2 regions of the Clostridium chromiireducens genome follow, and region 2 is predicted to be linked to the other one. Evidence: a T-box and tRNA genes for the amino acid it is inferred to sense, from the RefSeq annotation. Region 2 holds a T-box; the other holds one or more tRNA genes.
What was found. The T-box of region 2 lies ahead of tyrS (tyrosine--tRNA ligase). A T-box ahead of a tRNA ligase gene usually reads a tRNA of that ligase, here a tRNA-Tyr.
Positions count from the first base shown of each region.

Region 1 (15,182 bases), on a different contig from region 2:
CATCAAGATGCATTCTTAATCGTATTTCAAATATTTAGGGGATTCTTATGGACTATCATAGGCTATCTCTTACTGAAAGGTTTATCTGTAAATAATAAAATAGAAAGATATATTTTAATGGGATTGCTTTTAAGTATCCCTCTAGCAACGCCTTTATTTGCACCAAATGATTTTATGCCTTCTGGTGTAAGATTCGGACATTTCTTCGAACTACTTATCGAGAATTTTCTTTTTGGGACTATCTTAACTTATATATTGCCCGAAAACAAAAAATTAAATAAATAGATTCATATATAATAATAAAAAGAGTTAAGAAGCTTTATTTACTTCTCAACTCTTTTTATTATAGATATTTACTATCTTAGTAAGCCATACTAATTACTGCTTTAAATACGCATTTATAAAAATATCTATTTCCCCATCCATCACCGCTGAGACATTTGAAGTTTCAACATTTGTTCTATGGTCTTTAACCATACTGTATGGATGGAACACATATGACCTTATTTGACTTCCCCAACCCATATCTTTTAATTCTCCAGTTAGATCTTCAATTTTTTCCTTATGCGCTCTTTCTTTCAATTCAACCAATTTGGACTTAAGCATTTCCATAGCTGTATCCTTATTAGAAAATTGGCTTCTTTCGTTCTGACATTGTACAACTATACCAGTAGGTAAATGCGTGATTCTAACTGCTGAATCAGTCTTATTTACATGCTGTCCTCCAGCACCTCCTGATCTATAGGTATCAATTCTCAAATCGTCAGACTTTATGTCTATATCCTGCTCTTTTGTAAGCTCTGGCAGTACTTCCATGGACGCAAATGAAGTTTGTCTTTTACCATTAGCATTAAAAGGCGATATTCTAACCAATCTATGAATTCCCTTTTCAGCTTTTAAATATCCATATGCATATTCTCCTGTAACTTTTAATGTTACACTCTTAATCCCCGCTTCATCTCCTGGAAGTAAGTCTATGGTTTCAATACTATAGCCTTGTTTTTCGCACCATCTTGTGTACATTCTCAGAAGCATTTCAGTCCAATCATTCGCATCGGTACCACCCACACCAACATGTAGTGTCAAAATGGCATTATTCTTATCATAATCACCAGACAAGAGCACTTTCATATTATAATCATCTATCTGATTTTCCACTTCTCGTATAGTTTGTATTATTTCATTTGCAGACTCTTCATCGTCATCTTCCATAATTTCTTTCAATACTTCAATATCATCAACTTGAGATTTTAGTCTATCATAATTATCAATTTTGTTCTTTATTGACTTACTCTTCTTTGTAACTTCCTCTGCTCTTTTAACGTCATCCCAGAAACCTGGCTCTTGCATTTGACATTCCAATTCATGAAGCTCCTTTTCAAGACCTTCTCTGTCAAAGTGAAGCCCCCATTTCCTCTATAGATTTTTTTATATTAGGAAGCTTTATTAATTCCTTTTCAAGCTCAATAATCATCTATTTTCACCCCTTTTAATCAGTTAACGGTTAGCAAGTAACAGTTTATTTTGATAAAAATTCCGTAGTAATTTCAATTTAAATTGCTACTTAACAATAAAACAACAATTCTTTGAAATCTCTACGGAATTTATTATATCATACTTATTATTTAAAAGCCTCTGAAGTTTTTTGCTAAACTGTTATAAAGAATTGTAACCTTGCTTTAAGCTTCTCTTCCACAACAATTCTTAAATTTCTTTCCACTGCCACATGGACACAATTCATTTCTTCCATGCTTATCAAGATTCCTAACAGGCGCTGCTGGACTTGAACCTGGTCCACCTGGTGGATTTTGTCCTGGTCCTGGTGCTGCTGCACTTGATGCTTCAGCATGAATTGCTGCTGTTTCTTGAGCAACTCTTACTCTCTCTGGAGCAACTTCTATTTTCACACGGAATAATAGCTTAACTGTTTCTTCCTTGATTGATCTAATCATTTCATTAAACATTTCACTACCTTCCATTTGGTAAGCTTGAACTGGATCAATTTGCTTAAATGATTGAAGTCCAATACCTTGTTTTAGGTGATCCATGTTATCTATATGACTCATCCATTTAGTATCAACTGATCTTAAAAGAACAACTCTTTCAACTTCTCTTAATCTTTCTGGTGTAAATTCTTCTTCTTTTGCCTCATAGAATTTACGTGCAATTTCATAAAGATTTTCAATTATTTCTTCATTTGATAGATTCTCTAAACTTGGTAAGTTAACCAAACCTGCTGGAATACATATTTCTTGTAAGTGTACCATTAAGTTTAAAAATTCTTCTCTATAATCTTCTGCTTCACCTGTAATATGAATATTAACAGATTCTGCAATAATATCTTTTGTCATTGATAATACTTCTTCTTTTACATCTTCACCTTCAAGAACCTCTGATCTTTGTTTATAGATAACTTCTCTTTGAATATTCATTACATCATCGTATCCTAATAATTGCTTTCTAATATCAAAGTTGTTACCTTCAACCTTCTTCTGAGCATTTTCAATAGCCTTTGAAACCATTTTACTTTCAATAGCTTCTTCTTCTTGAAGTCCTAATTTTTCAACAACTCCTTGAATCTTTTCTGATCCAAATATTCTCATTAAATCATCTTCTAATGAAATAAAGAATGTTGATTCACCAGGGTCCCCTTGTCTTCCTGAACGTCCTCTTAATTGGTTATCTATTCTTCTTGATTCATGTCTTTCAGTACCTATTATCTTAAGACCGCCAAGTTCAACTACTCCTTCACCAAGCTTAATATCAGTACCTCTACCAGCCATATTAGTAGCTATAGTAACCATACCCTTTTCACCTGCGTGACTTATTATTTCAGCTTCTTGTTCATGGAATTTAGCATTTAATACTTGATGTGGCACTCCCTTTTTCTTAAGCATGCTTGAAACAAGTTCTGATTTTTCGATGCTTACTGTACCAACCAGTACCGGTTGACCTTTAGCATGAGCTTTTTCTACCTCTGAAGCAACTGCTTTAATTTTTCCAAGTTCAGTACTGAATACTAAATCCGGATTATCTTTTCTTGCGATTGGTCTATGTGTTGGTATAACAATAACATCTAATCCATAAATTTCTCTGAATTCATTTTCCTCAGTTAATGCAGTACCAGTCATACCTGCTAATTTTTTATACATTCTGAAGTAATTTTGGAATGTAATAGTAGCTAACGTTTTTGATTCTCTTGCAATCTTGACACCTTCTTTTGCTTCTATTGCTTGATGAAGACCATCTGAATATCTTCTACCTTCCATAAGTCTTCCTGTAAATTCATCAACGATTATTACTTCTCCATCTTTAACCATGTAGTCTTTATCTCTTCTCATGGCAAAGTTTGCTTTTAATGCTTGAGTCACATAATGTTGTAATTCAATATTCTCAGCATCAGCATAATTTTTAACATTAAATGTAGCTTCTGCTTTTCTAACACCTTCATCAGTTAACATTACTGCATTAGCTTTTTCATCTCTAGTGAAGTCTCTTTCTTCAAGTAATTTCTTTGCGAAGTAATCAGCAACCTTATAAAATTCAGTAGATTTTTCACCTTGACCTGAAATAATAAGCGGAGTTCTAGCTTCATCGATTAAAATCGAGTCAACCTCATCGACTATTGCAAAATTTAATGGTTTTTGAACTCTTTCTTCTTTGTAGATAACCATGTTGTCTCTTAAATAGTCAAATCCAAATTCATTATTAGTTCCATAAGTTATATCTGATCCATATGATTCTCTTCTTTGATCATTATTTAATTCATGTACAATAACACCTGTAGTCAATCCTAAGAAACCATATAATTGACCCATCTGTTCAGCATCTCTTTTGGCAAGGTAATCATTAACAGTTACTATGTGAACTCCATTTCCACTTAATCCGTTCAAATATGCTGGTAATGTTGCAACTAAAGTTTTACCTTCACCTGTTTTCATTTCTGATATTCTTCCTTGGTGAAGTATCATACCTCCCATAAGTTGTTCATCATAATGTTTCATTCCTAAAACCCTTGCAGATGCTTCTCTTACAACCGCAAATGCTTCTGATAGAATATCATCTAAAGTCTCTCCATTTGCTAATCTTTCTTTGAATTCAAAAGTCTTTGCTTTTAATTCTTCATCTGAAAGTTTTTGCATTGCCTCGTCTAAATCATTTATTTTTTGTATACTAGGTCTAAGCCTCTTAACTTCTCTTTCACTATATGTTCCAAATACGGCATCTAATAGTCCCATAATGTCATCCTTTCGAAATTCTATATTTCACACTAATTTCTAAAATATATTTGATAAATTCAATTTATAAATCACGTATTCTATAATTATAGCATTTTATTTATCTTCTTTTCAATAAAACTCATGATTTTTGTATTAAATCCTATATAAAACATCTAATTTTAATTCTTTTTTAATATTTTGCTCACATTTTATTAATAATAAATGTGAATATTGGAATTAAAAATTCCATATTATGCAGGTTGATTTATTACAAGATTTTCTCTACTCACACGCAATATAAAAACTGTTCGAAATGTGAGTTAAACTCACATTTCGAACAGTCATATTCATGAATTTTATATAAATTCTGGTTCTAACAAACCATAATCTCCATCTTTTCTTTTATAAATTACATTCACCTTACTGCTATCAGCATCTTGATATACAAAGAAATTATGTCCCAATAAATCCATTTGAAGAATTGCCTCTTCAGAATTCATTGGTTTTACTCCAAATTTCTTTACTCTAACTAAATTTCCAGACTCCTCATCTGATGGATTGATATCTATATTATTTATTTCTGCAAATTTCAATGATCCACTATGTTTTCTAGACAATCTAGTTTTTTGCTTTCTAATTTGTCTTTCCAATTTATCTTCTACCAAGTCTAATGACTTGTACATATCAGAAGTCGATTCCTCACCTCTTAATACTACCCCATTAAACGGAATCATAACTTCTATTTTATGTCTATTTTTTTGAACACTTAGTGTAACCTTAGCTTCTACGCCCACTTCAAAATACTTTTCCAATTTGCTTATCTTTTTTTGCACTATTTCTCTTAGTGCATCTGTTAGTTCTATATTTTTTGCTATAACTGTGACTTTCATTAATTCCAGCCCCTCTCATATGAAAAAGTTTTTTAAACTTAATATCTTTAAGTTATTATTATTTTATCATCTTTTTACTAACTTAACAAGACAATTATCAGTTTATTCTGAAAATTAAGCGCAAAAAATAAATCTAACTGTAAATTTCAGATTAGATTTCTCATTTGATCCGTTAGCAATAATTCAAATATAAATAAAAGTAAAGCTAGTTGACCTGGTTTTTGACCCCACACTCGCCTGCTGGAGCTTTTGCTAATAGAATTTAATCCCTCACTACTAACCCTCTCAGAATATAACTGGCAGGACTTACTTCTATACCGCACCATGCTCCTTAGACATTTTGCCTAAATTACGTGGATCGTTTTGCCTGCGACTAGCTTCGACTTTCAACCACAAACCTAGCTTTACATTAATATTATATATGACTTTTGGCTAAGGTCAATAGTTTTATATCGTTTACTTGATATTTTTTTAATAATTTATACGCTTCATTAATGGTTGCACCGGTAGTAATTACATCATCTATTAGTATAATATTACATCCCTTTAATTTTATTCCTCTTTTTACATTAAAAGCATTTTTTATATTTTCGTATCTTTCTTCCTTTTTTAATGTTTTCTGTTCTTTTGTTTCCTTACTTTTAATTAATATCTCTAAACTTCTAATTGATAAATCTCTAGATATCTTTTTAGCCATATATTCGCATTGATTAAATCCTCTTACCTTTTTTGATTTTTTTGATAGAGGTATATATGTTATTATGTATTCCTTGTAGTTAAAATTATTAATAATATATTCTTCAAGCAGCTCTGTTAGTATATCCCCCGCCGTAAAATTGTTCTTATATTTAAACTTTAATATTAACTCCTTTAATACTCCACCATAATAACCGTAGCTTATTATTTTATCTTGATATAAATTCTTTATTCTTTTTATATCTTTTCTACAATTTTCACAAATTCCAAAACAATCATCATCTCTACATATAATGCAATAATTTTCTCTTGGATATATTACTTCAATTAGTCCTTCCCACAAATTTCTTATAATTCTATTAAGCGTTTCTCCCATACTTTTTTATTGAAATCTCTTGCCATACTTTTTGCTCTTTCCATATCATCTGATACCTCATTTGAAACTAATAAAACCTCAGGTAATTTAAGATTTACATTTCTTATTTGTCCACATACATATAGTAGTTTCTTATACGTATATCTCTCATTATCAGAAAATAATATTACTGCATCATCCATATAGCAATATTCAAGTAACTCCTCTATTTTATTGGTTATTACAAATATTGCCTTATCTTTATATTTTGATACCTTTTCACATCTCTTCATTTCATCCTTCTCTGATACTTTTATTACCTTCACGTCTTGAAGCTTTAATTTATTAGAAAAATAATCATATACTATGCTAAGTTTTTCTCTGTTTGGTACATAAATAACTACTTTATGATTGCTTTCTCTGAACCACTTAAAATAGTCATAAAGAGTAAATGGAATATCTAAATTTAGATCTATTCTAGTTGTTAATATTCTAGGTTCCACAAAAGGTTTTTTGTAGTTATATGCTACAAGCTCAAGCTTCTCACCAACTAGAGCCAATTTTTCTATACTATATATCAGCACTCTTTTGCCCAAACTTGCACAAATTTCAAGCATATCTCTTACAGTTACATTACTTAAATTAGAAAAGTATGTAATGTCATCAAAAATCACCAAATCATAATGTTCTTTAACCTTCATCAAGTTGCTATAATGAATAAATGTAAAATCTGAGTTCGAATGCCCCTTTTCAATATAAGAATGAGTTATATTTGAATTAAGTTCTCTTACAATGTTAACAAGTTCTCTATTCTCTCCATTCTTTCCCCAAACATATAATACTTTATTATTGTTTTGGGCAAGCTTACATATTATATTTGAAAAAATACATGATGTATTAAACGGAACTGTAACAATTGTTAGAAATTTGATATTTTTCTTATACCAATACTCTATTTTATCAAATGCGTATTTCAAATCTTCTTCTGTTACTTTAGATACATTCCTCATACACCTATCTCCCTTCAATTAATTTTCAAACTCATCTTTAGTTATTATATCTTTAATTCTATGTTTTAATGCCGAATATCTTTCTATGCTATTTGTATTATTAATCATATACATTAATGCTTTTTGAAATCCAACAACAACTACTAATTGTTTAGCTCTTGTGATCCCCGTATAGAGTAAATTACGGTTCATCAAAAAAGGTGAACCCATAAACACTGGCATTATTACAACTTTAAATTCGCTTCCCTGACTTTTATGTATTGTAGTTGCATATGCTAAATCTAATTCATCTAAAAAATTAAAATCGTAAATTACTTTTCTTTCCTCATCAAATATAATGGTAAGAGTTTTTCTCTCATCATCTATACTCTCTATAAATCCCAAATCACCATTAAATACACCAACACCTTCACTTTCACCATAACCACTAACTCTAACCCATTTTAAAGTATAGTTGTTCTTAGTCTGCATAACTTTATCTCCTTCTCTAAAAATTATATCTCGAGAAGTCTTTTCTTTTTTATCTTTTGATGGTGAATTAAACATTTCTTGAAGAATAGTATTTAAGTTAGTTACTCCGAGCACCCCTTTTCTCATAGGCGTTAATACCTGCATATCTTTTAATTTATCCCATGATTTATTAAACTTAGGAAGTCTCCTATTCATTAAATCCATTATTGTATTAGCTATTCTTTCTTGATTTTCTTCATTAATAAAGAAAAAATCTTTATCCTTTTGATTTAATAATGGCATCTCACCTTGATTTATCCTATGTGCATTTACTACAATCAGACTTTCTGACCCCTGCCTAAAGATTTCTTTTAATCTTACAACCTTTATATATTCACTTTCTATAAGATCCTTTAATACGTTTCCTGGCCCAACAGACGGCAATTGATCTACATCTCCTACAATTATTAATCTTGTTCCTAAATTAATAGCTTTTAGTAAATTTTGCATTAGCATTATATCAATCATAGATGCCTCATCAATGATTATCACATCGCAATCTAGAGGTGATGATTCTCCTTTCTCAAAGACCGATTCATCATCTTCCGCGATCCCCATTTCTAATAATCTATGTATTGTTTTAGCTTCCCTTCCTGTTGATTCAGTCATTCTTTTAGCAGCTCTTCCTGTGGGTGCTCCAAGTATTACCTTCATCCCATTATTCTCATAAATATGTATTATAGCTTTTATTATTGTTGTCTTACCGGTTCCAGGACCTCCTGTTATTATTTCTATACCGTTATTAAAAGCTCCACTAATCGCTTCCCTCTGTGACTCTGCAAATTTTATATTTTGTTCCTTTTCAAATACATCAATTTCAAAATCAATGTCAGAATTTATAGTTTGTATTTGTTGCAACCCTAAAGTAATTATTTTACTTGTCACACCTAGCTCACAATAATAGTACTGGAGTAAAAAACCCACTTCAATTCCATTTACATTTTCAACAATAATTTTTTGCTGCGCCGACATATCATATATGTTCTTCTCGATTACTTCCTTAGATATTAATAAATTTCTTTCACATTCCTCTATTATATTATCCTTCGGCATAAATGTGTTACCTGCACCACAAAATTGATTCATTACATATTTAATGCAGCTTTGTATTCTAAAATCTGAACTGCCTTCAATTCCTATACTCATTGCAATTCTATCTGCCGTCTTAAATCCAATACCGGATATTTCATCACATAGTATATAAGGATTATCTGCTACTATATGTCTTGCATTTGGTCCAAATTTCTTATAAATCTTCATGCATTGGTTATTAGTAACGCCATGTTTATGAAAATATAGTATTATATCTTTTAAGCCTTGTTGTTCTATATAAGATTCATATATTATTTGAAATTTTTTTTCGCCTATGCCTTCTATTTCCGTAAGCCTTTCGATATGATTTTCCATGATATCTAAAGTTTCTTCACCAAACTTTTCTATTATCTTCTTAGCTGTTACAGGTCCAATTCCATGTATTATTCCAGCACTCAAGTATTTCTCTATTCCATCTAATGAGTTTGGAAGAAGTTCTTCATAATCTTGAATATTAAATTGATTACCAAACTGCTTATGCACTGTCCAGTATCCTGTTAATTTTACATTCTGTCCTTCCTTCAAAAACGGAACAGTTCCAACAGCATTAATTAAATTTTTCTCATTCCTAATCCTACAAACTACATAACCAGTATCCTCACTTTTAAATACAATGCTTTCTACAAAACCATTTAGAACTTCCATAGAATCTCTCCAAACTTTTTATGTTTATTTAAACTGCTAAGAATAAAATTTAACTTTAGATTTATTTCTTTTTTTATTATATCACAAATAAATTGCACAATAGTTTAACACTATTAATTTGTTAATATTATTCTAATATAATAATTTCTTATGAATATTAGACTTATTTGAAAGTGACGGTCTCAAAGATATCTAACAACAGCATACATTAACTAATTCTTAATAAAATTAAAAATTCATTACGCAATAAAGCTGTCCTAAATAAATTTAAGACAGCTAATAAATACATCTATACTATTTTTAAGTTACTCTAGTGATTTAAATTACGCTTTAATTAGTAACAATTAAAGCTTAGATATATTTTTTTATTTCTTCAGCTTTATTTAATTGTTCCCATGGTAGATTAAGATCATTTCTACCGAAATGTCCATAAGCAGCTGTTTGTCTATAAATAGGTCTTCTTAAGTCAAGATCTCTAATTATAGCTCCTGGTCTTAAATCAAAAACTTTTTCCACTATTTCAACAATCTTATCTTCATCAATCTTTCCTGTTCCAAAAGTTTCCACTTCAATTGAAACTGGTTTAGCAACACCAATTGCATAAGCTAATTGAATTTCAAGTTTATCAGCAACACCTGCAGCAACTAAATTCTTAGCTACCCATCTTGCAGCATAAGCAGCTGATCTGTCTACCTTAGTTGGATCTTTTCCAGAGAAAGCTCCGCCACCGTGTCTACCATAACCACCGTATGTATCAACTATTATCTTTCTTCCTGTTAACCCTGAATCTCCTTGAGGGCCTCCAACAACAAATCTACCTGTTGGGTTAATGAAATATCTAGTTTCACTATCTAATAACTCTGCTGGAACAACAGCGTCTATAACATACTTTTTAAGATCTTCTTGAATTTGTTCTAAAGTTACTTTCTCATCATGTTGTGTTGATATAACTATAGTATCTATTCTCTTAGGTACATTATCTTCATATTCAACAGTAACTTGAGTTTTACCATCTGGTCTTAAATAATTTAAAGTACCATCTTTTCTTACTTCTGTAAGTCTTCTTGATAATTTATGAGCCATGTATACTGGAAGCGGCATAAAATCCTCTGTTTCATTAGTCGCAAAACCAAACATCATACCTTGGTCTCCAGCTCCAACTGCCTCTACTGCATCTTTTTCACCTTTTCTTGATTCAAAAGCTTCATCAACACCCATTGCAATATCGGCTGATTGTTCATCTATTGATGTGATAACTGAGCAAGTATCACAGTCAAATCCGAATTTTGCTCTATCATATCCAATTTCTCTTACTGTTTGTCTAACTACCTTTGGAATATCAACATAACAATTTGTTGTTATTTCTCCCATTACCATAACCATACCTGTAGTAGTGCATGTTTCACAAGCAACTCTAGCAAGTGGATCTTGTGTCAAAATAGCATCTAATATAGCATCAGAGATTTGGTCACACATTTTATCTGGATGCCCTTCTGTAACTGATTCTGAAGTAAATAATCTTCTCATTTTGTTCTCTCCTTCACTTATATATGTATCATTTTATTTTATACATATATTATTTTATTTTAAAAAACTTATATCTACTTATTATATTTTAAATACAATATAAACCAAATTAAATTACTCTTCTCCATTGATTTCTAATATTTTTTACTTTAATAATTAAGCATGCGTAAACTTAATTATATCAAGTGAAACTTGATTCAGGTGGAGCTTATTCTTCATCTGAATCTTAGTTGAAGTTATACCTTCAAGGGGTGCCTCGTCTAGGGTCGTTCCACTGTTAGCAACAATCTTAATAGGGATTAGGAGCATTACAGTTGCTAGACATCAGATAAATAAAAAAAGCTCTTCGATAAGAAGAGCGCGATTTTAACAATCATTTTCTTATCTTGTAGAAATATCTACAGGAATTGGCACCTTATATTAATACAGGTTGCCGGGTTTCACAGGGCCCTATCCCTCCACCTCTCTTGATAAGAGTTACATAATTTAATTTTCAAAAATATTTTATCATAGCATCCATAATTAGTCAATATTATAACTATCTATTATTATGCTAATATTCAATAAAAAAGAATAAACTATGTTTATTCTTTTTGGTGGAGGAAGATGGATTCGAACCATCGAAACGAAACGTAACAGATTTACAGTCTGCCCCCTTTGGCCACTCGGGAATTCCTCCATATTATTTTGTTGGAGCTGGCAATAGGAATCGAACCTACAACCTGCTGATTACAAGTCAGCTGCTCTACCGTTGAGCCATGCCAGCATGTTTATTTGATTATATTTTTTAAGATGGTGGGCACAACAGGGCTCGAACCTGTGACCCCCTGCTTGTAAGGCAGGTGCTCTCCCAGCTGAGCTATGCGCCCATCTTAATGGTGGAGGAAGATGGATTCGAACCATCGAAACGAAACGTAACAGATTTACAGTCTGCCCCCTTTGGCCACTCGGGAATTCCTCCATATTATTTTGTTGGAGCTGGCAATAGGAATCGAACCTACAACCTGCTGATTACAAGTCAGCTGCTCTACCGTTGAGCCATGCCAGCATGTTTATTTGATTATATTTTTTAAGATGGTGGGCACAACAGGGCTCGAACCTGTGACCCCCTGCTTGTAAGGCAGGTGCTCTCCCAGCTGAGCTATGCGCCCATCTTAATGGTGGAGGAAGATGGATTCGAACCATCGAAACGAAACGTAACAGATTTACAGTCTGCCCCCTTTGGCCACTCGGGAATTCCTCCATATTGTTTTGTTTGTTGCACTTGTCGTATTGCTAATCAACAATGATTAGTATATCTGCAAAGTGATTTTATTTCAACTCTATAATTACTCTTTTTAGCGAAATTATCCCCGGATTACTTCATATTTCTACATCATACTTCCATTTAACATAGTAATCTAATTATTTTTTTATTTTTTCATTTATTCTCTTTATATCTAAAAATGAAGAGCTTAGTTGTTCCAGTTTATTGTAATCCTCACTCGAAAGTCTCTTCTTTAAAAGCTTAAAAGCATTTATTACTCCTTTTTCCTCATCAGGTTCTTCATAATATTCTTTTATTCTTCCCATATCTAGTGCTGATAGTTTTTTCATTATTTGTTCTAATTCTTTCTTATTTTCAGGTGATAATTGTTCCAATATTTTTCCTTTATTTACTTTATATATTGATTTTGTATATGACACCACCGTTTCAACATCTTCTTTTTTTGCACTCATTTGACCCTGTGGTTCCCAGTAAAATACTAAATAAATATTCATTATTACTGTGATAAATAAAAATAAACCTATTAAATACTTCTTCATAAATACCTCCTTTATTACTATTAATTACCATTTATATTTTTTTTATACTATCTTCTTTCTATTCCTCATATATATCTATAAAGGGGGTATATATTCTTGATGAAACCAGATATTAATCTTAAATTTAATTACAATCTAACTTTAGAAATTAAAAATTATATCACCGAAAATACGGTAATAGTTTGCATTGGTACTGATAAATGCATTGGAGATTGTCTTGGTCCATTAGTTGGAACTATACTAACTGAGAATTTCTTCCCCCTACCTGTTTATGGTACCTTATCTTCTCCAATTCACGCCTTAAATATAGATGAACGCTTAAGTGAAATACAATCCAATCATCCTGATGCATCTATTATTGGCGTTGATGCTTGTTTGGGTGATGAAGACGACATAGGTGAAATTCGCATAAGAAATTACGCAATACATCCAGGTAAAGGCGTGGGCAAGGAGCTTCCAGAAGTCGGAATTGCATCAGTTATTGGTATTGTTGACTCTAGCGACAATGCCGAATTCTTCTTTTCTCGCAGTATAAGACTTTCTTTTATTATGGATATGGCTAAGATTATATCCAGAATTTTTATGGAAGCCTATAACTTAAATCGCGGGCAATTCCCAACCATTTAAAATTTCATAAAAAATAACAGCCAAAATTACTTATTTTGACTGTTATTTTTCTGCTATTCTATAAGCACTATTTGCTGAGAGTTTACATCTCCATCCAACTTGTCTATGTAACTAAGTACTTTACCAGTTCCTTTAGCGACACACTCTACAGAATCTTCAGCAACCATTGCCGCTACTCCTGTCTTAAATTCTATAAGCTTATCTAATCCGTGTATTAACGCACCTCCACCGGTCATTAATATTCCTCGTTCGATTATATCTGAAGCCAATTCAGGTGGTGTTTTTTCTAACACTTTTTTTACTGTGTCAACTATTATTTCTACAGGTTCTTTTATTGCATTTCTTATCTCTTCTGTTGTAATTTCTACTTCGTCTGGTAATCCTGTGATAAGATTTCTACCTTTCATCATACATGATAGATTTCTAGAATTCTTAAATGCTGAACCAATATTAATTTTTAAATCCTCGGCTGTCTTTTCACCTATCATTAACTTATATTCATTTCGCACATACTTTATTATAGCATCATCAAATTTATCTCCAGCCACTTTTATTGATTCTCTTTCTACTACTCCACCCAGTGAAATTACAGCGATATCGCAAGTCCCTCCTCCAATATCTACTACCATGCATCCATTAGGCTTTGTAATATCTAGCCCTGCTCCAATAGCAGCTGCTAACGGTTCCTCTATTAAATGAACTGTTTTTGCTCCTGAATTCATAGCTGCATCAATTACAGCTCTCTTCTCTACTTCTGTAGCTTGAGATGGTACGCAAACAATTACTTTAGGAGCCCTAATACCTCTTTTTCCACATGCTTTCCTAATAAATTCTTTTAGCATCTTTTGTGTTATGTCATAATCTGAAATAACACCATCTCTTAACGGTCTTACTGCAACTATATTTCCGGGGGTTCTTCCTATCATTTTTCTAGCTTCTTCACCAATAGCCAACAATTTATTATTATTTTTATTTATAGCTACAACAGAAGGCTCTTTTAATATCACCCCTTTACCCTTTACATAAACTAGTACAGTTGCTGTTCCTAAGTCAATCGCAAGGTCTATCCCTGTTCTCCAAAAGCACATCTCTTATTCACTCCTATAATACATATTAATACCTATGTTTACATAATTCTACTAATAATATATTATAGACTTAATCTTATTAAGATTCAATAATTTTATATTTCATTTGAGTGGCTTTTCCACCTCTAATATGTCTCTCAGCTTTATTCAATTCTAGAATTGAATGAGTTTCTTGTGCTATTTCTGGATTAATTTTTAAAAGTCTTTCTGTCATATCTTTATGAATCGTACTTTTACTTACTCCAAAAACTTTGGCAGTTTTTCTTATTGTAGCTTTTGAATCAATAATATACTTTGCTACATCTAAGACTCTTTCCTCAATATAATCTTTCAAAATACCACTTCCTTTAATTAAATACTTTTATAAATTACATAATCTCACATTTTGTATTAGTCATTCATTTTGAATTAATGAATGACTAATATTTTGTTTTCATAAAATATTATTTAGATTTTAATTTAAAATATTTTTCTGGATTAACTTGTTCTCCATTAGCATCAATTACTTGTAAATTTAAAAACTCTCCAAATGAATCTTTACTAAATACCTTTGCAGTTTCTCCAACTTTCGCGATGACTTGATTTGCTGTAACCTTACTACCTTTTTTTACTAAAACATTGGCATCAAGATTACCATATCTTGTTCTCAATCCATTTGCATGTTTAATTTCTACAACTACACCTTCTTCTACTCCTGAATTATCTACAAGCTCTAC
Region 1 covers NZ_QXDJ01000007.1:69,205-84,386, reverse strand. The annotation lists gene D2A34_RS22470 (hypothetical protein) at 1-285, shown strand, start outside; one part of gene prfB (peptide chain release factor 2) at 379-1,395, opposite strand; one part of gene prfB (peptide chain release factor 2) at 1,397-1,474, opposite strand; gene secA (preprotein translocase subunit SecA) at 1,680-4,238, opposite strand; gene hpf (ribosome hibernation-promoting factor, HPF/YfiA family) at 4,577-5,110, opposite strand; gene D2A34_RS22450 (ComF family protein) at 5,526-6,182, opposite strand; gene D2A34_RS22445 (hypothetical protein) at 6,155-7,171, opposite strand; gene recD2 (SF1B family DNA helicase RecD2) at 7,190-9,418, opposite strand; gene metK (methionine adenosyltransferase) at 9,770-10,945, opposite strand; SAM riboswitch class I at 11,324-11,422, opposite strand; tRNA gene D2A34_RS22430 (tRNA-Tyr) at 11,540-11,624, opposite strand; tRNA gene D2A34_RS22425 (tRNA-Thr) at 11,637-11,711, opposite strand; tRNA gene D2A34_RS22420 (tRNA-Val) at 11,739-11,814, opposite strand; tRNA gene D2A34_RS22415 (tRNA-Tyr) at 11,822-11,906, opposite strand; tRNA gene D2A34_RS22410 (tRNA-Thr) at 11,919-11,993, opposite strand; tRNA gene D2A34_RS22405 (tRNA-Val) at 12,021-12,096, opposite strand; tRNA gene D2A34_RS22400 (tRNA-Tyr) at 12,104-12,188, opposite strand; gene D2A34_RS22395 (hypothetical protein) at 12,350-12,751, opposite strand; gene yyaC (spore protease YyaC) at 12,848-13,378, shown strand; gene mreB (rod shape-determining protein) at 13,432-14,466, opposite strand; gene spoIIID (sporulation transcriptional regulator SpoIIID) at 14,546-14,800, opposite strand; gene D2A34_RS22375 (M23 family metallopeptidase) at 14,910-15,182, opposite strand, start outside.
Region 1: it encodes a tRNA-Tyr, which carries the amino acid that the T-box ahead of tyrS (tyrosine--tRNA ligase) is inferred to sense. The anticodon was not compared.

Region 2 (15,182 bases):
AATCGGAATGGTAAATGCTCATTATAAGCTTGAAGAATATGATGATGTAGAAATTCATAATGCATATAGAGAATTAGTACAGAAAAACAAGTCTATTTCAAAAGAAGATTTTATGACTGCAGTTTGGAAGAAAAGCCGTGATAATGCTAGAACACCAATGCAATGGGATAGCTCCCAAAATGGAGGCTTTACAACAGGCAGACCGTGGATTAAAGTAAATCCACGTTATTCTGAAATTAATGTAGAAGAAGCATTGAAAGATGATGATTCTATTTTCTATTATTATCAGAAATTAATTAAGCTGCGTCATGAAGAACAAATTCTTACAGATGGTACATTTAAGCTTCATTTGGCAGATCATCCAAGTTTATATGTTTATGAACGAGCACTGGATGATGAAAAATGGCTTATTGTGGCTAATTTTTCAGAAGAAGAGACATCAATAGATGTTATTGAAGCATATATTTATGAAAAGTGGGAGAAAGTTATTAGCAATTATCAGGAAATATGTGTAAATATGCATTTAAGACCATATGAGGCGTTTATTATTAAAAGTGTTAAATAGTAAAAGTAAGTAATTAAATGGAAAATAAAAATTTATTTATTACGGCTAGAGAAACTGTTTTGAAACAGTTTCTCTAGCATATTTATCCCCAAAGCAGCTTTTATTCCATGGGAAAATTATAATATTTATTATAAAATAAATTAAGATGGAAGGAGGATACCGAGATGCAGGCAAAAGATAAAGTTTATGATATGATGAAAAAAATGTGTGGGGGAGAGGTGCAAATTAGTGCAGTGGAATTGTCAGAAGCATTACATTTAAGTCGTCAAGTAGTTAGTCATTACCTTAACCGCTTACTTGAGGAGAATTTGGTTCAAAAAACAAATTCAAGACCTGTATATTGGAGTATTAACAATGCCTGTGAGACTAAAAATGAATACATAATATCAGATAATACAAATTTTGAAAGCAATAGTAAAGATATTATTACAAAGATTCATTGCCAACAGGAAATGAATGCATTTAGCGTTCTAATTGGGTGTAATGGCAGCCAAAATAATATTGTAGAACAGTGTAAAGCTGCAGTTAATTATCCTCCTATGGGATTGCCTATACTTATTACAGGTGAAAGTGGTGTTGGAAAAAGTTTTCTTGCAAAATTAATTTATCAATATGCATTAGAACAAAGGGTAATTTCCTCTAAAGCCCCTTTTGTAGTATTAAACTGTGCAGATTATGCAAATAATCCTGAACTATTGTCTGCAACATTACTAGGATATAAGAAAGGAAGTTTTACAGGGGCCAATAGTGACAAGAAAGGACTTTTAAATGAGGCTGACGGCGGGTATCTGTTTTTGGATGAAATTCATAGATTATCTTATGCTAATCAGGAAAAGCTATTTATCTTTATGGACACAGGGAAATATCGTCAATTGGGAGATAATGAATGGAAAAAATCTGATGTACGATTTATTTTTGCTACCACAGAGCGTACCGAGGAGGTATTGTTGGAGACGTTTAGACGTAGAATTGCGGTTCATATTCATATTCAAAATGTTATCAACCGTCCTTTTGTAGAGAGATTACAGATGCTTCATTTGTTCTATTATAAAGAGGCAAAAAAAATACAAAAGAATATTGTAGTAGATAAAAATGTTGTAGAGGCACTATGTTTTTCAAAACCTAAGGGAAACATTGGAACCCTTCAAAATATTATTCAAATTAGCTGTGCTAATGCTTTCACAAAGCAGAAAAACGAGCCATTTTTGAACATCACGTTAGAAGAGATTCCTAATATTTCAGATATACAGTTTAATGTCACCAGCAAAAGACTACATTCTATTAGAATACTATATAATGAGGATCTGCATCAAGTTGAAGATGAGGAGGTTTTAAAAGTAAAGGAAAAATTTCTCGTGTTTTTTCAAGAGATTTCTCGGATTTCTTATGAAAATATTGAGACTGCCAAGATAGAGATTGTAATTGCCTTTAAAAAACTAACACATTCTCTAAAAAAGAATTCAGATTTATTGTTTTCGGAACAGAATCTATTTATCAGAGAAAGCTATCTAGAAAAGTGCCAAATAATTATAGAGCGATACGGAATTCAGTGCTCAAAGGAAGAATTCAAGCTTATGTATTGTGTACTTTTAACTTTTCAGGATGATATGATACTGAAATTTGATTTATACAAAATTATAAATTTTTTAAATCTTGTATCCCCAAGAGCACACTATGTTGCTATGAAGTTAGAAGAAGCACTTGGTACAATAATAACTGGAACATGTAAATGCGTGGAAATTATTAATACTCTTTTCTTTCAAGGATATATTCTAGAAACTATTGAACTTCAAGGTTTGATTGTAGCCCATGGAAATGCCACTGCAAGTAGTATTCAATCTGTAGCAAATCAAAATTGTGGTACCTTTGTATTTGAATCTATTGATATGCCTATGGATATATCTTTAGCAGAAACTATTAAAAAAGTAAATGCCTATCTTGAAAAGGTTAATAATAGTAAAGGGGTGATTTTATTAGTTGATATGGGTTCATTAAATCAAATGTACTCATCTATTAAAAATCATTTATCGGGAGATTTACTTATTATGAATAATGTCACAACTGCAATTGCTCTAGATGTTGGTATGAAAATGATTCAGAATATATCATTTAAATACATTGCAGAGCAAGCAAAGAGTATTTATACAATCGGTGTTCAATATTTTGAAGGGATTGCACGGGGAAATAACATTATTATCTCATGTATGTCTGGACTTGGGATTTCGGATAAAATAAAAGAGATAATTAATAGAGTCATTAATTATGAAACTATGGATATTATTACGATGGATTATAAGAATTTAAAAAATCTAATTGAAGAAAACAATAAAGATAATTTTAAACATACAAAATTAATTATTACAACCTCGAATTTACCTAATATTACAAATATACCTTGGGTAAATGTTTATGATATTTTAGATGGAAAAGGTGAGAGGTGTGTATGGGAAGCGTTAAAATCTGAAATAAATGAACAGAAATTTGAAGATTTGAAAAGAGAATTTATAAAATTCTTTTCTATTGAGGGAATTGCTAGTAGATTGACATTTTTAAATCCCAATATTGTAATTAACGAAGTAGAAAATGTTATTTTTAGATATGAACATTACTATGATATGAATTTAGTTGGTTATATTAAACTTAATCTATATATGCATATTGCTTTTATGATTGAACGATTAATGACATCAGAATACCCTGAAAATGATAATAAAATAGAATGTACAAATAAAGAAAAGGAATTTTATGATGTTTCAAAGGATATTTTTGAAGAAATAGAAAAGCGATATCATATTAAATTGAGTCAGTATGAGCTATCATTGTTATATGATATATTTAAAAATATAATTTTATAGAAACTGTCGAAATAGTGTTAAGTAGAATTATTATGTATATAAAATATATTGAATTCAGGTATAGAGTTTGATAAGTAAATAAATATAATGTCCGATAACTGTTTTTGAAAAAATATACTATATGTATTTAAAAACTCTAAACTTGAAGTATTATTAATTGAGTATCAGATTTTATAAGAATTCAAGTGGATTATTAGGGGCGCTCTTGGCCTACACCAATCATGAATTTTAATATATATGATATCTTAATTTTACCATCATTACAGCAAGAATGCTTTCATATTTTTATTAAGTGGGGCTTCTTGTCGTCCTAATTATAGGAGAGGGGGATGATGTTATATTTGGCTAAGCTTAAGTTCAATAGCAAAGAGAGTTGGTTTCACTTGGAATACCAACTGCAGAAGTATTTATACCAGTTTGTTAAAAAAGATATTGACAAATTTTGATGAGAAATATAAAATAAATTTAAATTAGAATACAGTAAAGCTTTGAAGAGAAAGAGTAAAATTAACAGAGTTTTAAAGAGAGTTCCCGGATGGTGAGAGGGGCAAAACAAGCTGATTTGAATACATCTCTGAGCAGCACTCCGAAAGATAACAACCAGTAGGCAGATGTCGTTAGTTGCACACGTTATAGTGCTAGAGTATAACCAATAATTTTTGGCGTACTTGAAGAGGTTGTTATTGTGAGGTAACAATAAATTAAGGTGGTAACACGTAAGTAATGCTTTCGTCCTTTTATAAGGATGAGAGCTTTTTTGTTTTGTATCAAAACAATACTTACCAGGACATCAGTATTCTATTTTATCTATATAATTATTAAGGCGCCAATAATTATATAGTTTAATATAAGAAACATGCAAAAAAATAACCATGGCATTTTTCTTTCATTTGCCTAAGAATTAATATTAAAACAGAAATCATAAAATATAAATTATAAATTATAAATTGAAGCTAGGAGGATAAATTAAAATGATTAATATAGATGAACAAGTAAAAATTATAATGAAAGGTGTAGATGAAATAATAGGATTAGATTCCTTAAAGGAAAAGTTAATAAAATCTAATGAAAATAATAAACCTTTAATTGTTAAACTGGGATTAGATCCGAGTGCACCGGACATACATTTAGGACATACAGTCGTGCTTAGAAAAATGAAACAACTACAAGATTTAGGGCATAAGGTAATTATTATTATAGGAGATTTTACAGGAAAAATAGGTGATCCAACGGGTAAAGCCAAGGGGAGAAAAGCACTTACTACAGAGCAGGTTTTAGAAAATGCTAAAACCTATGAAGAACAAATCTTTAAAGTGTTAGATAAAGATAAAACGGAAGTAAGATTTAATAGTGAATGGTTATCTAAATTAACTTTTGAGGAAACAATTAAGCTCGCAGCTACAATGACTGTAGCAAGAATGCTGGAAAGAGAAGAATTTAAAAAGAGATATGAAAATCAAGTCCCAATTTCTGTTCATGAATTCTTTTACCCTTTGATGCAAGGGTTTGATTCAGTTTCAATAAATGCTGATATAGAGCTTGGTGGAACTGATCAAAGGTTTAATGTCCTTATGGGTAGAATGCTTCAAAAAGAATATGGTCAAGAACCACAAGCCACAATATTCATGCCATTACTTGAAGGACTTGATGGAAAAGAAAAAATGAGTAAGAGTCTTGGAAATTATATTGGAATAGATGAAAAAGCTGAAGTTATGTATGAAAAAGCAATGACAATACCTGATGAATTAATAGTAAAATACTTTAATTTAGTTACAGACATTCACCCGGATGATATTAAAGAGTTAGAAAATGATTTGAAAGATGAAAAAGTAAATCCAAGAGATATAAAAATGAAATTGGCAAAAGAAATTGTTAGGTTGTATCATGGAAAAAATGAAGCAGAAAAAGCTGAAGAAAGATTTAAAACAGTATTTCAGAAAGGTCAAATGCCTAAAGATATAGAGACTATTATCATTGAAGGGGAAAATTTTGATATTGGAGAAATTTTAGTACTAAACGGATTTGTAAAAAGCAAAAATGAATTAAGAAGGTTAGTTTCCCAAGGTGGAATCAAGATAAATAATGTTAAAGTAGATAATTTTGAGGATATAAAAATGGAAAATGAAATAGTAATTCAGATTGGAAAGAAGAAATTTGTACGATTAAAATAAACTAGGTGATCTACTTTTAAATCATATAGTATTTGTTTGCACAGCAAAATCACAAAAAAAGAAAGCTTATCAATAATAGATGATTTAGTTCCGATTTTTACAATTTTTGTTTATATAGATGGAGTAATATAATACTCAAGAAAGGCAAAGAGGTCTAGCTTCAATGAAGAAGTTAGACCTTTTTTTATAAAATATAATTATTTTTTAGGAGGTAAAGGTAACATGAGCGAAACAAAAATTGATTTTTTATATTTAAATGAAGAAGACATGATTAAAGCTGGAGTTAAAGAAATGGCTGGATGCGTAGAAGCCATGGAAGAAATGTTCAAGTTATTAAAAATGGGAGATTATCGTATGGGTGGTCCTAATGGAAATTCACACGGAGTTATGATGGTTTTCCCTGAAGAATCACCATTTCCTAATATGCCTAAAGATGGTCCAGACAGAAGATTTATGGCAATGCCTGCCTACTTAGGTGGTAAGTTCGATATGGCTGGAATGAAGTGGTATGGATCAAACGTAGAAAATAGAACTAAAGGACTTCCAAGATCAATACTTATGCTTACCTTAAATGATAAGGATACAGGAGCTCCTATTGCATATATGTCAGCGAATATCTTAAGTGCTTATAGAACAGGTGCAGTTCCTGGTGTTGGTGTGAAATATTTTGCTAAAGAAGATTCAAAGGTTGTCGGAATTATTGGACCAGGGGTTATGAGTAAAACAGCATTTGCAGCGACTATGGCTGTTAGATCGGAAATTGAAACTGTAAAAATTAAAGGAAGAAGTAAAAAATCAATTGATGGATTTATAAAGTATCTTAATGAAGATTATCCACAAATTAAAGATATCATTGTTGTGGACACAATAGAAGATGCTGTTAGAGATTGTGATATTGTACATATTGCAACATCAAGTCCAACGGGTGATATAAATGAATATCCATATATAAATGAAGAATGGATTAAGCCGGGTGCAGTACTCTGTTGTCCAGCAGCAGCAAGATTTGATGATGATTTTATTTTAAATAGAGCAAGAACTGTTACAGATAATATTCAATTATATGAAGCTTGGGAAGAAGAAATGGAATTTCCAGCATATAATTCTATTCCAATTCCAGCAGTACACTGTATGGACTTAATTGAAGAAGGCAAAATGAGTAAAGACAAAATTGATGATTTAGGAGATGTATTAATTGGTAAAGTGCCAGTACATCGCAAGGAAGATGAAATTGTTATTTATTCAGTTGGTGGTATGCCAGTAGAAGATGTTGCATGGGGGACTATAGTTTATAGAAATGCTATTGAAAAAGGAATAGGGACTAAGCTAAATCTTTGGGATGAGCCACAATTAGCTTAAGTTTAATTATTACAGTTGAAAGGAGATCTTTATATGAGAATTGAAAAGCATCCAATTTTAGGCGCGCCTAATAAAGGACGTTTAGTGAATTTTGAATTTGATGGGAAAGCATTTGAAGGATATGAAGGAGAACCAATAGCAGCAGCACTAAGAGCTGCTGGCGTATTAGTTCATAGACATACTAAAAAAGGTTCACCAAGAGGTATATTCTGTGCTATTGGAAGATGTACAGACTGCGTAATGGTAGTTGATGGTAAGCCAAATGTAAGAACTTGTGTAACACCTCTTGTAGAAGGTATGAAGGTTCAAACGCAATATGGCGTTTCATCTCAAAAAGAAGCATAAAAATTTTTAGGAAAGGATAGGTATTCGTATGAAAAGATATGATTGTATTGTTGTTGGAGCAGGGCCAGCGGGTCTTTCAGCAGCTATAGAAGCAGCAAAAAGAGGACTAAAGGTTGTTGTATTTGATGAAAATTCTAAGCCTGGCGGACAACTATTTAAGCAAATACACAAGTTCTTTGGATCAAAAGAGCATAGAGCAAAAATTAGAGGTTTTAAAATAGGTGAGGAGCTTTTACAGGAAGCAAATGATGCAGGAGTAGAAGTTGTTTTAAATGCTATAGTTATTGGTCTTTATTTAGATAAAGAAGTTACTGTAAAAATAGATGATGAAGTTATTCATTATAAGGGCGATGCAGTAATAATTGCAACAGGTGCATCTGAAAATATGGTTACCTTCGATGGATGGACACTTCCAGGAGTAATTGGTGCAGGTGCAGCCCAAACTATGATGAATCTTCACGGAGTACAACCAGGAAAGAAAATTCTTATGCTTGGCAGCGGAAATGTTGGAGTAGTTGTAGGATATCAACTTATACAATCAGGCTGTGAAGTGGTTGCAATAGTCGATGCGGCACCTAGAATCGGAGGATATGGTGTTCACGCTGCAAAGGTAGCTAGATGCGGAGTTCCTTTCTATTTGTCTCATACAATTATTAAAGCGGAAGGTGAGGAATGTGTAACAGGAGTTACTATTGGTGAAGTTGATGGTAATTGGCAGATAATACCTGGAACAGAAAAGCATTTTGATGTGGATACTATATGCCTTGCAGTAGGACTTTCTCCTATGTCCCAGCTTACTAAAATGGCTGGCTGCATTATGGAGGAGAATCCTAAAAAGGGTGGCTATGTTCCTGTTTGCGATGAATATGGTGAGACTTCAATTAAAGGAATATTTGCAGCAGGTGATGTTTCAGGAATTGAAGAAGCAAGTTCGGCCATGATAGAAGGAAGAATTGCAGGGGTAGCAGCCTCTTATAGATTAGGATTTATTGAGAAAAAAGAATTAGAAGAAAAGGCAGAGGAATTGGAAAAGGCATTATCTAGTTTAAGACAAGGTATGTTTGGTCCAGAAAATAAAGGAAAAGATATTGATAAGACAGATGAAGGCTTTGAGGTCTCAAAGAATCTTCTTAAGAAAGGATATTTAACTGATGAAGAAGTTATAAAATATCCAGGGGTTAAGTCTATGAAGGGAGTACATCCAGTTATAGAATGTTCACAAAATATTCCTTGTAATCCATGTCAAGATGCGTGCCATAAAAACTGTATTAAGATTGGAGTAAATATTACCTCTCTTCCAGTTGTTGATGAAGAATCAACATGTATTGGTTGTGGAATGTGTGTTGCATCTTGTTCTGGACAATCAATTTTCCTTGTGAATGAAGATTTTGAAGAAGGTTATACTTCAGTAACACTTCCTTATGAATTTTTACCGCTACCAGAAAAAGGTGCAAAAGGCATTGGTTTAGATAGAAGTGGAAAAGAAGCATGTGAAGTGGAAGTAGTAGGTGTTAAATCTGTTAAAGCTTTTGATCACACAAACTTATTAACAATAAAGGTTCCGAATGAAATGGGAATGAAAGTAAGATTCTTTAAGCAGGCATAGGAGGTAAGATTATGAGTAAAGTAAATGATAGATCAAGAGATATAGGTGAATTTATTTCGCAGCCTGATGATGACATGATAATCTGCCGCTGTGAAGAAATTACAAAGGGTGAAATACGAAAAGCAGTACATGATGGTATGTTTACCATAACTGAAATTAGAAGATATTTAAGAACAGGTATGGGCCTTTGTCAGGGACAAACCTGCGGTAAATTGGTTAAGGGGATTGTGGCAAGAGAGCTTAAAATATCACCTTTAGAATTAGAGCCAGCAGTATCGCGTGCACCTATGAGACCTATAGAAATGGAAGTCTTCGGAAATGAACAAGTAGGAGGTAAATAGCATGAAAAATAGTGCAGATGTAATAATTATTGGAAGTGGTGTAATTGGAAATGCAGCAGCATACTACTTATCAAAAAAAGGCCATTCTGTTATTGTCCTCGATAAAGGTGACAGTATTGGAGATGGAGGTTCAACAAGAAATGGTGGAGGAGTTCGTCAATCAGGGCGTGATAAGAGAGAACTTCCACTTGCTATGTATGGTATAAAAAATCTTTGGCCAAATCTTTCAGAAGAATTAGGAGTCGATGTAGAATATTATCAAGAAGGTAATTTAAGATTAGGTAAAACAGTAGAGCATATGAAGATATTAACTAATCTTGCAAAGAATGCTCAGGATTGTGGGCTTGAGGTGAACATAATCTCTGGAGATGAAGTAAGAGAAATTAATCCATATCTTTCAGAGGAAGTTATAGGTGCAAGCTGGTGTCCTACTGATGGACACGCTAATCCTTTGACTACAACTTTAGGTTTTTATCATAAAGCAAGAGAATTAGGTGCTCGTTTTATCACAGGAGAAGAAGTTATTGAAATTAGAAAAATAAAAGGAAAAGCTAGGCAGGTAGTAACTAAGGATAATGTATATGAAGGAAATCATATAATTCTTGCAGCAGGCTATGAAAGCCGAAAAATAGCTGCTACAGTTGGGATAGATATTCCAATGAATCAAGTTCTGCTAGAAGTTCTTGTTACAGAAGCTCAAAAGCCAATGTTCTACCAAATGCTTGGTACTGCTGAAGCGGATTTTTATGGGCATCAAAGTAAACACGGTTCCTTTGTATTTGGTGGTGCATCAGGTTATGAAGCGCTTAATAAGGATAATGGAACACCAACTACAGCAAGTATTACAGCTTCATGTATATGTAGAGGAATAATGAAGTATTTTCCAGATTTAAAAGATGCCAAGATAGTTCGTACTTGGGCAGGCTGGATAGATGATTGTAAAGATCATGTACCTGTGATAAGTCAGGTAGAAGAAGCTCCTGGACTTATACTTGCCTGTGCATTTTGTGGACACGGATTTGGAATCTCTCCAACAGTAGGTATGCTATTATCAGAAATGGTAGAAGGAAATGGAACTACTCTTGATATAAGTGCCTTCCGTTATGATAGGTTTAAAGCTAAGATTTAGATATTAAATAGTCAAAGATTAATTTATAAAATATAAGTTTAATTTTTTTATTATGAGATTTTTTATAAATAATATCAAAGAAGGAGAATTAATATGGATTTAACGAGAACAAATTATTCATCAGGTGCTCCATTGGAAGAAAAAACAGGATATTCTAGAATGGTAAAGGTAGGTCCATTTGTTTATATCGGAGGTACTACTTCTGTACAACCAGATGGCACAGTCTATGGTGAGGGTAGTGCTTATGAGCAGACAAAATATATTTTAGAAAAGCTAGTGAAATTGTTAGAGAAATCGGGTTCTAAAAAAGAAGAAGTTATTAGAATAAAAGGCTATACAACTGATATGAAGTATGGAGCTGAAATTGCAAGAGCTTATTCAGAGATTTTTCATGATATCAAACCGCTTTTTACAATGGTTGGTACTACTATGCTTAATAGGCCTTCTCAGTTAATTGAAATAGAAATGGATGCAGTAATTATAACTAATGAACAATAAGAGAGCTTAGGAATACTAAAGAAAATACCAAGTCCAAATGGCCAAGGAGATCGACTTGGCTATTTTTTTACAATAATTTATTTGATGAATATATATATGCCATGATTAACAATTGATAAATACAACTTAAATCATTACAGAATTTTTCAAAATGTAGAATAATATATAGAATTAAGAATAAATTTATTCCTACATAACCATGAAAAATGTATTCTCAATGTAAAATAAATAATGTATAGTTGATATAAATATCTGTTTTTGAAATTTATTAGATATATGTTAAGCGATTGATAATTATTGAAGGAATTCTTTGAAAAATTTTCAAAAATGTTTAATGGTAGATGAAAGTTAATCAGAATTTATATATGTGAGTTTCGATTAAATTTATACTTTTTAAAAGATAATTTTACAAATTCAAGGAAGTTTAATTTATGTGAGAAAAGAAGTGGAGTGGAGGAAATATGGTGGGAGAAACAAAAGGAAATATTATTAGGCCTAAGCAGCCATACTTTGTAATGACTACATCTCATTATTATAAGGCAGTTATAATGAATTATGGAATTTCTCATTTCTACTGCTTCCAAAAAGAAGATATTATAGAAAGACCTTTTATTGCGGTACCAGATGGATGTATTGACATCTTATTCTGTTGTGATGATAAGGCTCCATATGCACATATATGTGGAACAGTTCTTCGTCCAACATTAACCCATAATAGTGAAAATAAATATTTCTTTGGAGTAAGATTTTTACCAGGAAGTCCATTTGAATTTAAAAATATCACCATGTCAGATTTGGTAGAACAGGAAATTCCATTTTTAGAAGTGATAAAAGATAATGAATTGTTTGAAAAAATTACTTCAAGCAGAGATTTTAACTATCAGATACAGGTGTTTTTAGAAAGATATATAAAGCTTTATGCTAATTTTAATGAAATAAATAAATACAAAGATCTAAAGAAATATATGATAAATAACATTATGCAGACAGCAGGAAAAATTAAAATTAATGAACTTGCAGAGGCAACAGGATATTCAGTTAGATATATAAATAAGACATTTTCTAAAGAGTTTGGATTATCTCCAAAAGTATTCTGTAAACTTATGAGATTTCAATATTTATTAAGTACTTTAAATGAGTTAGATAAAGAAATGTTTGAGTCTAATTTAGCACAGATCTCTATGGATTTAGGTTATTATGATCAGTCCCACATGATTAAGGATTTTCACGAATTTACAAATACAACGCCTAAGATGTATATGAAGTCATTAAAAGAAATCGAATATAAAAAACGGATAATTATTATATGATGAATAAAATGCAAAAGGAATACTCCAAGCAATAGATGCTTTGAGCATTCCTTTTTTATAAGTAAGTTGCAGCTACTCTATTTTTGAATGTGCTTAACTTAATTCTAACTGCGGAACAGGATTTCTAAAGAATTTTGTGACACCTGCTAAGTATAAGCAGCCAGCTAACAGCCAAATTGCTCCGATTAAATGTGCATTTGCATCTAGATTAATAAAGATCCAGACTGTTACTGCTAAGCCAATCACAGGACATATTCCATAATTTATTATTTTCTTTTGTAAGCTGATTGGTTCATTATTCTTTAGTAAAAATCTGCTGATTACTGCAATATTTAATAGGATAAAGCCTAGTAAAGCACCAAAACTTACGATTGAAGTAATAAAGTTAAGAGAACAAAACAGTGAAATTGGTGTTATAATAATTCCTACTAATACAGTAGCAACTACGGGACTTTGTGTTTTTTTGCTGACATATGCAAGCTGCTTTGGTAACACTCCATCTCGTCCCATTGCAAAAAGTACTCTTGCAACCGCAACTTGTGAAGCCTGCGTTGTTGCTATTCCAAAGGAAACTATCAATGTAATTGTTGTTAAGATATTAAGCCATGTCCCACCTACAAAGGTAACAACATCTGTGAATGCCGTATCAGGATTTAAGTCTTGATAATTCGGATAAGCCATTCCTGCAAAAAAAGTAGTTGCAATAAATATTAGTCCAATAATCAAAATTGAAAGTATAATTGCTTTTCCTACAGATTTTTCTGGATTAATAGTTTCTTCTGCCAATGTACTAATAGCATCGTATCCTAAATAGCTAAGAATAACAATACCTGTTGCTTTAAGGATACTAGATAGGTCAAACTGCTCAGGATTATAAAATGAAATCATATTAAAATGAATTGTTCCATTAAGTAAAAGTCTTAAAGTACATCCTATAAAGGCTATGATCACAATAATTTGCAATGTAAAGAGTATCCAGCTGCATTTAGACATCAAATCTACACCTAAAACATTAATTACTGTACTAAAGACGATAAATATTAATATCCATATCCAAGCAGGAACAGAAGGTATAAGTGCATTACCATAAATACTTCCAATAATAACAACAGTTGCTGGCATTAAGAAATAATCTAATAATATAGCCCAGCCAGTTAGAAAACCTAATGCAGGTGATACACCTTTTTGAACATATACATATACAGATCCTGCTGTTGGAAATTTCTGTGCCATTACCCTGTAACTCATCCCAGTAAAAAACATGGCTACCATTCCTATTAAATAACACAATGCAACCATTCCGCCAGAAGGGCCTAAATATACGCCATACATGCCTGCAGGAGCTAGAGGTATCATAAATACCAAACCAAAGATTACTAGATCGCTTGTTTTTAAAGTTCGTTTCAATTTTCCGTGTTCCATAATAAACGCCTCCATTATATTCCAAATTATAAAAGGCAAGGGTATTCTGCTAAGCAGAGCACCCTTGCCCTAAATTCAATAAAAATTACTTTTAAATATATGTTTGTGAGAAGCTTCTTTCTAATATAATAGCAAAATTCATTTTTTAAAGATTGTAAATTTCGGAACAAAAGAATTTTTTATTTATTTTTCAAATTCAGGGTAAGAAAAGGATCTGAAAATAAATTAAAACAGGAAAATAAAAACAAGAAAAGTTGGCTTGAAAATATTTATGTTACTTCAGAAAGCGCTAAAAGTACATAAAATAAGGTCATGGAAAATATAATTGATCCTATCCGATACTAGATTGAATGTGTCAGTGATTCTATAAAATTAGTTAAGATAGAGGAGTTTAGTCTGTCTTTATTAATAGCATAATAAATATTTCTCTTTGTAATTAAATTCCCTAGGGAAGGAATTTCACGATAGGTTAAGTTGCCGTCATTAACCTCTTGTTGGATTGCCAGCTTTGATATAAGTGATATATGTCTTCCCTGCAAAACCATATGTTTTATAGATTCTAAAGAATTAAGTTCTATTTTTCTATTAACTTTTATACCAGAATTTTCAAACCATTTTAAAGTTATACTTCTAGTACTGGACTTTTCACCATGAAGGATAAAAGAGTTTTTTTCGATTAATTCTGAACTTATGTGTTCTTCAGATGCTAAAGGGTGTTTAGTTGAGAAAAATATTACCATTTCTTCTTCAAGTAAAGGGTGACTTATTATATTTGGCAGTTCAAAAGGCTCGCATGATATAACTCCAATATCAATTTCATGCTTTTGAAGCATATTGAGTACAAGAGGTGAAGTATTTACCTTTAAAGAAATTGAAAGCTTAGGATTTTTCTCAGTATAATCAAAAAGTATACGTGGTAATAGGTAGGTTGCTGGTATATAGCTAGCACCTATTTTTATGCTTCCATTCTTTAAGTCATATTCTTTAACAACCCTAAAGGATTCTTTTGCCAAGGCGTTAATTTTAGACGCATAGTGATAAAGGGCTTCTCCGGCGTCTGTTAGAATAAGTTTTCCGGATTTAGCTTCAAATAATTTTACTCCAAATTCTTTTTCCATAGCTTTTAAATGAAAGGTAATAGTTGGTTGTTTAAGCTTTAATGCTTCAGCTACAGCTGTTATTTTTTTGTGCTTATAAAGTTCCTCTAATATTTCAAATTTAATAAGATTTATGTTCATGGGTTACCTCCTTAGGGATTTCTTAAGAACCTTAAATATAGAGTTTTAGTGAGTATTTAGCCAGTATTTCATTAAAGCAGGCATTATCAAAAAAATAACAAGTTAATCTACCTGCCTATTTTGAATTGTTATTTTCTACTTAAATAATAATATTTATAAATACAGTATAGATAAAATCTATACCATATAATAGTTTTTATAGAAAAAGTTAACTGGATATTTACATGAAGATAACAATGAATTAATTAAAGAAGATTATAGTAAGAAGTAGTTAAATATATAAGGAGATTAGTATGGAGTTAAATATACGAGAAATTGGAAAAAACTTTGGTGACCTTCAGGC
Region 2 covers NZ_QXDJ01000008.1:175,835-191,016, forward strand. The annotation lists gene D2A34_RS24115 (glycoside hydrolase family 13 protein) at 1-565, shown strand, start outside; gene D2A34_RS24120 (sigma 54-interacting transcriptional regulator) at 730-3,420, shown strand; T-box leader at 3,900-4,160, shown strand; gene tyrS (tyrosine--tRNA ligase) at 4,392-5,591, shown strand; gene D2A34_RS24130 (ornithine cyclodeaminase family protein) at 5,814-6,950, shown strand; gene D2A34_RS24135 ((2Fe-2S)-binding protein) at 6,984-7,295, shown strand; gene D2A34_RS24140 (FAD-dependent oxidoreductase) at 7,324-8,901, shown strand; gene D2A34_RS24145 ((2Fe-2S)-binding protein) at 8,913-9,242, shown strand; gene D2A34_RS24150 (NAD(P)/FAD-dependent oxidoreductase) at 9,244-10,371, shown strand; gene D2A34_RS24155 (Rid family hydrolase) at 10,465-10,869, shown strand; gene D2A34_RS24160 (helix-turn-helix domain-containing protein) at 11,331-12,179, shown strand; gene D2A34_RS24165 (APC family permease) at 12,273-13,601, opposite strand; gene D2A34_RS24170 (LysR family transcriptional regulator) at 13,943-14,839, opposite strand; gene D2A34_RS24175 (ABC transporter ATP-binding protein) at 15,133-15,182, shown strand, end outside.